One region of the Mediterraneibacter faecis genome, then DNA from elsewhere that is predicted to be linked to it. Evidence: predicted binding sites of a transcription regulator. Region 1 holds the regulator's gene; each other region holds the start of a gene.

Region 1 (3,292 bases):
AGTGCAGCTGCTGTAGGCTCGTTGATGATACGTTTTACATCAAGTCCTGCGATCTTACCTGCATCTTTTGTAGCCTGACGCTGAGCATCGTTGAAGTAAGCCGGAACTGTGATAACAGCTTCTGTTACTTTCTCACCAAGGTATCCTTCTGCGTCTGCTTTCAGTTTCTGAAGGATCATTGCAGAAATCTCCTGTGGAGAATATTTCTTATCGTCAATATCTACTTTATAATCTGTTCCCATCTCTCTTTTGATGGATGAGATTGTTCTTGCTGCGTTTGTTACAGCCTGACGTTTTGCAGGCTCACCTACAAGACGCTCTCCTGTCTTTGTAAATGCTACAACAGACGGTGTTGTTCTTGCGCCTTCTGTATTCGCGATAACTGTTGGCTGTCCACCTTCCATAACGGCTACACAGCTGTTTGTTGTACCAAGGTCAATACCAATAATTTTTCCCATGATAAATTTCCTCCTCTATCTAATCTCTGAATCTTGTTAAAAATCAAATTAGTTTGCTACTTTTACCATGCTGTGTCTTACAACACTCTCACGGTACATGTAACCTTTCTGGAATTCTTCTGCGATGATGTTCTCACCGAGCCCCTCATCTTCCACATGCATCACTGCGTTGTGGAAATCCGGATTGAATTCCTGACCAACTGCCTCGATTGGTTTTACTCCAACGGATTCCAGTGTAGTCATAAGCTGTTTGTAGATCTTCTCCATTCCTTCTACGAACGGAGCATTCTTCTCCTCCTCCGGTACGGAACCAAGTCCACGCTCGAAGTTGTCTACAACCGGAAGAATCTTTTCTATGATATCTTTCGCTCCGATCTCGTACATCTGGGATTTCTCCTTCTCAGATCTCTTGCGGAAGTTATCAAACTCTGCCATCTGACGAGTAACGCGGTCTGTGAGTTCCTCGATCTTCTCGTCTTTCTTGTCCTTCTTCTCTTTCTTTCCGAAGAACTTTTTCTTACCTTCTGATGCTGCTTCTGAATCTCCTTCAGTCTCAGTTGCTTCCTCTGTTGCTTCTTTCGCTTCAGCCTCAACTCCCTGGGCATCTTCTGTTTCTACTGTCTCTTCAGCTTCTGCCTGCTCTTTTGCAGCCTTTGCTTTTGCCTCTTCAACAGCTTCTTTTACCATATCTTCTTTGCTCATGTTCTCTGTCACCAGCTTTCTACCTTCCTATTATTACTCTTTGGGTTCTTTATTATAAATCGCATCCAACTCACTTTGCAGCGTTTTCAGCGTCTTCATGACATGTTCATAATCCATTCTCTTCGGACCGATGATTCCAATCGTTCCTTTCATACCTTCTCCCAGCTCATATGTGGCGGTAACAACACTGCAGTCTTTCATGGTCTTAACCGGAGTTTCATCTCCGATGTAAACCTGTATGCCGTTGTTCTCCTCACTTGCCAGTGTCTCTGTCACCAGATCTGCCAGCTGCTGTTTCTCTTCAAATGCACTGATGATCTCCTGTGCGCTCTGCTTATCACTAAGCTCCGGATATTTGAAAATATTCGTTGCGCCGCTTGTGTAGATCTCCATGTCATTATCTACATGAATGATCTCTGCCACTGCATCCAGTACATGACCGACAACCTCGCTGTGGATACCAGCCTGTTCTTTCAATCTGGCAATCAGACCTAATGTAATCTGATCAATGGATAATCCATTCAGTGTCGTGTTCAGAAGCATATTCAGCTTCAACAGATTCTCATTACTTAAGGTTTCTCCAACTTCAATGATCTTATTCTTGATCACATTACCACCAAGTACGATGACTGCTACGATCTGTTCTTCATCCACCTGTGATAGCTGAATGAACTTCAATGTGTTCCGGCTGTTGACCGGTGCGGAAACCATCGTCGCATAATTGGTGTTCGAAGCAAGAACCTTTGCTGCCTGCTGGAGTACCTTCTCGACCTTATCGGTCTTTTCAAGAAGTGCATCCTCTCGTCTGCTGATCTCCTGCTCCTTGTTCTCCATCAGAAGATCTACATAAAAGCGATATCCCTTATCTGATGGAATTCTTCCTGCCGATGTGTGTGGCTGGAAGATGTAACCAAGATCTTCCAGATCTGCCATCTCATTCCTTATCGTTGCGGAACTTAATTTCAAATCTGTGTATTTTGAAAGGGTTCGTGATCCGACCGGTTCGCCAGTCTCCAGATAATTCTGTATGATGGCTTTCAATATCGTAAGTTTTCTTTCACTTAATTCAGCTTCTACAGACATCTCTGTGTTCCCCTTTCTTCTCATCTTTGTTTGTTATTAGCACTCTTTGTTTTTGAGTGCTAACACCTTACAGATACTAAGATAGCACCTCGATTTCTGTTTGTCAACACTGATTGTTATTTTTATAAGTTTTTTATTTTCTTCTTATTTTATTAATAGGATGCTTTTTGGGGGAGGGAATGTGATTTTATAGAAATGTTGTTGACTTGGATTGTAATTTTGTGAATTCCGGGCAAGCTTATAGCCAAATCATAAGTTGACTTGAATTATGATACATAAAATCCAGGTCAAAGACAAGTTTATTTAACTTACACTAATTGACCTGGATTTTAAAACCTGCTATCTATACTATCCCCTGATCTGTCCGTTTCCGAAGATAATATACTTTGTTGTTGTCAATGCTTCGAGTCCCATCGGGCCTCTTGCATGAAGCTTCTGTGTGCTGATTCCGATCTCTGCACCGAATCCGAATTCGAATCCATCTGTAAATCTTGTTGATGCATTTACATAAACCGCTGCCGCATCGATCTCATCCTGGAATCTCAATGCATTGTCGTAATCCTTTGTAATAATGGATTCAGAATGTCCTGTATTGTATGTATTGATATGTGTGATTGCCTCATCGATGGAATCAACAATCTTTACAGAAATAATTGCATCCAGGTACTCTGTTCCCCAGTCTTCTTCTGTTGCCGGAATAATCTCTGAACTGATTGCCTGTGCTCTCTCATCTCCACGTATCTCTACACCATGTTCCTTCAGTCTTGTTACAATCTTCGGCAAAGCTGCATCTGCTATCTTGGAATGAATCACAAGTGATTCACATGCATTACACACACCAAGGCGCTGTGTCTTTGCATTTTCAATAATATCTGTTGCCATCTTAATGTCTGCTGTCTCATCAACATATACATGACAATTTCCGGTTCCTGTCTCAATTACCGGAACCGTACTGTTTGCGACAACATTTGCAATGAGTCCCGCTCCGCCTCTTGGGATCAGGACGTCGATCCAGCCATGCATCTTCATCATCTCATTTACAACTTCTC
Region 2 (3,292 bases), 1.5 Mb from region 1:
CCAGCGGATGGTTGGCGTTAAGAACCAGTGTTGCCTGGCTTCCGAACATGGATGCATCCATGCCGCCCATACCATACATCTTCATCATCTCCTGCATTCTTCTGTTTTCCTCAGAAAGAACTGCCATAGATGCTACATTCTCATCTTTGAGCTTTTCAACTTTAACATCAAGCTTCTCATTGCCAAGCTCTTTGCGGAAGATTTCAACAAGGCTGTCTGTTGTCTTCTGGAATTCTTCCTTCTCATCTTCTGCCACTTCATCCTTCAGAGAATCATGTACATCTGCATCAATTCTCAAGAACTGAACTTCTTGATGTTTCTGCTCAAGGTATGTGATAAATGCAGAATCAATGTTATGTGTCAGAATGATCGCATCCTGTCCCTGGGCCTTGAACATGTTGATGTACTGGCTCTGCTGTACTTCATCTGTTACATAGAAGATTCTTGTCTTCTCTTCTTCCTTCGCATCTGCGTCCTTAAACTCTTCTGCGTCTGTTTTTGTTTCTTCTGCCTTAGCTTCCTCTGTCTTGGCTGCATCAGCTTCTTCGCCTTTGGCTTCTTTGATGATATCTTCGAGAGTCATGTATTTATGATCAAGATTCTTGTAAAGCATAGAATTCTTCATCTTCTCACCGAATTTCTCATCCTTCAGGCAGCCGAACTTGATGAATGGACTGATGTCATCCCAATATTTCTCATAGTTCTCACGGTCTGTCTTGAACATTCCATTCAGCTTGTCAGCAACCTTCTTGGAAATGTAATCAGCAACTTTGTTTACAAATCCGTCGTTCTGCAGTGCACTACGTGATACGTTCAACGGCAGATCTGGACAGTCGATCACTCCCTTAAGTACCATAAGGAACTCTGGGATTACTTCTTTAATATTATCTGCGATAAATACCTGGTTATTGTAAAGTTTAATCTTTCCTTCAATGGAATCATACTCTGTATTGATCTTCGGGAAGTACAGAATTCCCTTTAAGTTAAATGGATAATCCATGTTCAGGTGAATCCAGAACAGTGGCTCTTTGTAATCCATGAACACCTTGCGGTAAAAATCAATATAGTCATCCTTTGTACACTCGCTTGGGTTCTTTGTCCACAGCGGATGTGTATCACTGATAGATACCGGACGTCTTACAATCTTCGCTTTCTGCTTCGGCTCGCCCTCTTCGCCTTCCTTTGGTTCCTCTGTAATATGCTCTACTACAGTATCTGTATCAAGAACATCTGCCTCATCGATTGTATCGTACTCCGGCTCTGCATTTGCCTTGGAGAGGAAGATCTCTACCGGCATGAAAGAGCAATATCTCTCAAGTACTTCTCTTGCACGGTATTCATTTGCAAACTCAAGGCTGTCCTCATTCAGATACAGTGTGATCTCTGTTCCGACTGTTGTCTTATTTCCTTCCTGCATCTCATACTCTGTACCGCCTTCACTTGCCCAGTGTACCGGTTTCGCACCTTCTTTATAGGAAAGAGTATCAATCTGAACTTCGTCAGCTACCATGAATGCTGAGTAGAATCCAAGACCGAAGTGTCCAATCATATCATCTTCTGTTGTCTTGTCTTTATATTTCTCAAGGAACTGTGTCGCACCTGAAAATGCGATCTGAGTGATATACTCCTCTACTTCTTCTGCTGTCATACCAAGTCCGTTATCGATAAACTTCATTGTCTTCTCTTCCGGGTTGACAATTACTTCGATCTTCGGTTTGTATCCTTCCGGAAGTTCATATTCTCCCATCATATCCAGCTTTTTCAGCTTAGTGATCGCATCACATCCGTTGGATACGAGTTCACGTACAAAGATATCATGATCGGAATAAACCCATTTCTTGATAATAGGAAAAATGTTTTCGCTGTCAATTGATAAAGTACCTTTTTTAACTGCCATTTTACTGCACTCCTTTTTATTTATAATCTATCCGTAACTGCTCAGTTACGTTTCTTTTAATATCGGCTGTCAATCAGCTTTTTCGCTGATATCGATAGTATATTTGCCTGCCTAATGGACATTCTAGTACAGCAAAATTTAAAAGTCAATAGAAAATTAGCACTCCTTTCAAAAGAGTGCTAATAATTTCGTTAAAAGTATAAAGTTTTTATGAACTATACTGTTTCCGGCTCCGGATAATCCTCTCCAAATGTCTCAACAGTAACTTTCTTCATTACCTGTTTCTCAAGCGGGCGGTCGCTGTAGTCTGTTGCTGTCTCAGCAATCTTATTCACTACATCCATTCCTTCTGTAATCTTACCAAATGCAGCATAAGCTCCGTCAAGGTGTGGTGCTTTCTTATGCATAATGAAGAACTGGCTTCCTGCTGAATCCGGATGCATTGCACGTGCCATAGAAAGAACTCCTGCATCATGTACAAGGCTGTTCGCCACACCATTCTGTGCAAACTCTCCTTTAATTGAATATCCAGGACCACCGATTCCTGTTCCTTCCGGATCTCCTCCCTGGATCATGAATCCACTGATTACGCGGTGGAAGATCAATCCGTCATAGAATCCTTTCTTTACAAGGGACACAAAGTTATTCACTGTATTCGGTGCTACTTCCGGATACAGCTCTGCTTTCATAATATCACCATTTTCCATCTCAAATGTAACTACTGGATTTGCCATGTTTAATTCCTCTTTTCCATAGATTTAATGACTCTATTGTAGCGGATTTATCTAAGAACATCAAGATACATCTATTATTTCAAACGTTCTCGGTAAAAATACGTTACTGTTCAAAGATTTCTGTAAACAGTAATCCCTATCAATCCGCCTTTTTCCTTATACCCGGTATTCCACAGTTCCTTCAGTGAAAATGTTGTTGCTTCCCCATAAGTCGCCACTTTAATCAGAAGATCATCTGCTGTCTCTTCATATCCGATACATAAAAACCAGTGCCATACAAAATCAGCAAATTTCTTGTCTTTATGACGCAACATCAGATATGGAACCGGCGTTCCTTCATTGATTTTCTTCTTAATGAATACTGCTGCTTCTCTTGCTGTATGTTCACCGGAAAATTCTTTGAATTCCACCTTTTCTCCTATATCTTCCAGATACTTTCCAAAGCCTTCTGTGTACATCCACAACTTGTTCACTCCACTCATTCTTGGGCGAAGATATGGTTTCATTTTCATGGAAAACTGAATATAATCTTCTTTACTCAGATTCTCTGCATCAAAAGGATACAGGTTCTTCTTTCCTTTATATTTTGCAAAATAGATACAGAAGTCACACGCTGTTGCCGCAGCGCATCCGCCAATGTGCATCACCACATTGCGGAACC
Region 3 (3,292 bases), 250 kb from region 1:
ACGTTGAAGACATCCGGATGTGCTTTCTCGATCTCATCGAAAAGCACAACAGAATATGGTTTTCTTCTGACTGCTTCTGTCAGCTGTCCGCCTTCATCGTATCCGACATATCCCGGAGGAGCTCCGATCAGTCTGGACACGGAATATTTCTCCATGTACTCACTCATATCGATACGAACCATGTTGTTCTCATCATCAAACAGGCTCTGGGCAAGTGCCTTTGCAAGCTCTGTCTTACCTACACCTGTAGGTCCAAGGAACAGGAAGGAACCGATCGGTTTTGTCGGATCTTTGATACCTGCTTTGGAACGGATGATTGCTTCAGTTACAAGCTCTACACCTTCATCCTGACCGATGACACGCTTATGCAGTTCATCTGCAAGGTGAAGAGTTTTGTTTCTCTCGCTCTCGTTCAGTTTTGCAACCGGGATACCTGTCCATCTGGAAACGATTTTTGCAATCTCATCATCTGTAACGGATTCATGCACAAGAGAAAGATCTTTTGCCTTTACCTTTGCCTCTTCCTCTTCCAGCTGTTTCTGCAGCTGTGGAAGGCGACCATACTGAAGCTCTGCTGCCTTATTCAGATCGTACTCTCTCTGAGCTTTCTGAATCTCCTTGTTCACCTGCTCGATCTGCTCACGGATCTTCTGCACATGCTCTACGGAATTCTTCTCATTCTCCCACTGTACTTTCTTACTTGCATACTGCGCTTTCAGTTCTGCCAGTTCTTCCTGCAAATGTTCCAGACGCTCTTTACTTAAGCGATCTTCCTCTTTCTTAAGTGCAGACTCTTCAATCTCCATCTGCATCACACGACGGCGAAGCTCATCAAGCTCTGTCGGCATAGAATCAAGTTCTGTCTTGATCAATGCACACGCCTCGTCAACAAGGTCGATTGCTTTATCCGGCAGGAAACGATCAGAAATATATCTGTTCGAAAGTGTAACTGCCGCAACAAGCGCACTATCTGTGATCTTAACTCCATGGAAGACTTCGTATCTCTCTTTCAGTCCTCTCAGGATAGAGATTGCATCCTCAACGGTTGGCTCATCTACCAAGACCGGCTGGAAACGACGCTCCAATGCAGCATCCTTCTCAATATACTGACGATACTCATCCAGTGTTGTTGCACCGATACAATGCAGTTCACCTCTGGCAAGCATAGGCTTAAGCATATTTCCTGCATCCATCGCACCGTCTGTCTTACCGGCTCCGACGATCGTATGAAGTTCATCGATAAAAAGAATGATCTTTCCGTCACTGTTCTTCACTTCTTCCAGAACGGCTTTCAGACGCTCCTCGAATTCACCACGATACTTCGCTCCTGCTACCAGTGCTCCCATATCCAGCGAAAAGATTGTCTTATCTTTCAGGCCTTCCGGTACATCTCCGCTGACGATTCGCTGTGCAAGTCCTTCTACAACCGCAGTTTTACCTACACCAGGTTCACCGATCAGCACCGGGTTATTCTTTGTCTTACGGGACAGGATACGAATCACATTACGGATCTCTTCATCACGTCCGATGACCGGATCCAGTTTCTGATCTCTTGCTTTCTCAACAAGATCCTGACCGTATTTATTCAATGTATCATAAGTTGCTTCCGGATTGTCAGAAGTAACTCTCTGATTTCCTCTTACTGTTGACAGCGCATGGAGGAACCCCTCTCTGCTAATGCCATATTCACGGAAAATCTGCTTCAACTCACGGCTTGCATACTTCAGCATTGCAAGAAACAGATGCTCAACAGAGACATACTCATCTCCCATCTGCTTTGCTTCATCTTCTGCATGGATCAGCACATTATTCAAGTCCTGACCGACATAAGCCTGACCTCCCTGTACCTTCGGTCTCTTGCCGATTGCCTGCTCGATACTGTTAATAAAGAGCTGGCCCTGAATGTTCATCTTCTCAAATAATTTTAAAATCAGACTGTCATCCTGTGTCAGCAGCGCATACAGCAAATGCTCCTGCGCCAGTTCCTGATTCCCGTTATCCGCAGCAATCTTCTCACAGTTCTGAACTGCCTGTAATGAATTCTGTGTAAATTTATTGATATTCATGGTCTTTCCCTCCTTTGAACCACAAATTTGCTTTTCCTGTGTTCTATTAGGAATATAGCACGTATTGTTAGCACTGTAAAGGGTTGAGTGCTAATTCTTTTCTAAAAATTTTGTGAAGTCCTTATTTCATGGGCTTCACAAAATTTTAAATTTACAATTACACTCAATTTGTAATGATTTAGACCATTCTATCTTGGCCATCTCTCTTTTTTATTCATTAACGGTTTAAAAGCCTGATGCGGTTCACTCTGATACCAATATGCTACACTGGCAACATCATCCTGTCTTTCAAATAGTCCTTTATAACATACACCGATCTGCTGGATAGTAACTTTTAAATTTTCTTCAAAGCAAATCGGATCCATCAGATGCCATCTATAAAATCCTCTCATTGGCGGACAATCATCATTATGATATGGATTATGCACCAGTTCATCGTGTGCTGAATAATACGGATATCCTAAAAATGGAGAATTATAAGTCTGTTCTACCGTCTTTCCGTTTACCTGGTGAGCAAAACTCCATGACCCGCCAAAATAGTCCTCTGTTCCCGTGCCACATATTGTAGGATATTCTTCATCTCCGTCAATATAAAATTTAACTTCGCCTTCTCCCCACCAGTATCTTTCAAGTGTTGTCAGAGCAAGATATGTACCAATATAATGGCCTTTTCCTTTCACATTATCCAAAATAACATAATCCTTTGCCAGTTCTGTTATTCTTTGACGTCTCCACTGTGCATGAAAATAAGCTGTATCTTCTGGTAACTCATCATACAAACAATAGTCTACCTGATAAAAGAAATCAGGAATTGGATTATCATGTTGATTTTCTAAAGTAATTCTTGCTTTTTTACGAAATGGCATTTGAAAATAGCTATTAAAACCTCTGTTTGGAATTACGGATATTGGCATAGATGTAACAAGACATTCTCTTGCAAAACCACAGCAGAAGAAATCACCTAAAGGACTTTCAACCGATGGAACTTCCTCATCATCCCAGTACATGCGGAGTACTAAATCACGGAGTACATAACAATCCGCATCTGATGTTTTATTATTAACCGTAATCCATATATGCTGAATAATACCCGGTCCATCCATTTCAGCTAATACTACCGTTTCATTCGGCATAATATTTTTCAAGCACGGACTACCTTTTCTTGAAGGGCCAAGATGACTTGCTGCAATTCCACCCTTTCCTTTTTCTCCAGTTGGATTTTCAGC

What was found. The regulator HrcA, encoded in region 1, represses chaperone genes, less so after heat shock. The targets are predictions, from matches to a motif close to TGTTAGCACTCNNNNNNNNNGAGTGCTAACA.
Region 2: the regulator HrcA is predicted to act here: its motif matches at 2,052-2,082, upstream of htpG (molecular chaperone HtpG).
Region 3: the regulator HrcA is predicted to act here: its motif matches at 2,132-2,162, upstream of clpB (ATP-dependent chaperone ClpB).

The regions. Positions count from the first base shown of each region.
Region 1 covers NZ_AP043803.1:2,501,291-2,504,582, forward strand. The annotation lists gene dnaK (molecular chaperone DnaK) at 1-458, opposite strand, end outside; gene grpE (nucleotide exchange factor GrpE) at 507-1,160, opposite strand; gene hrcA (heat-inducible transcriptional repressor HrcA) at 1,194-2,243, opposite strand; gene ACZ47Z_RS11735 (glutamate-5-semialdehyde dehydrogenase) at 2,592-3,292, opposite strand, start outside.
Region 2 covers NZ_AP043803.1:753,687-756,978, reverse strand. The annotation lists gene htpG (molecular chaperone HtpG) at 1-1,897, opposite strand, end outside; gene ACZ47Z_RS03585 (peptidylprolyl isomerase) at 2,113-2,631, opposite strand; gene ACZ47Z_RS03580 (hypothetical protein) at 2,742-3,292, opposite strand, start outside.
Region 3 covers NZ_AP043803.1:2,754,789-2,758,080, forward strand. The annotation lists gene clpB (ATP-dependent chaperone ClpB) at 1-2,066, opposite strand, end outside; gene ACZ47Z_RS13185 (glycoside hydrolase family 172 protein) at 2,255-3,292, opposite strand, start outside.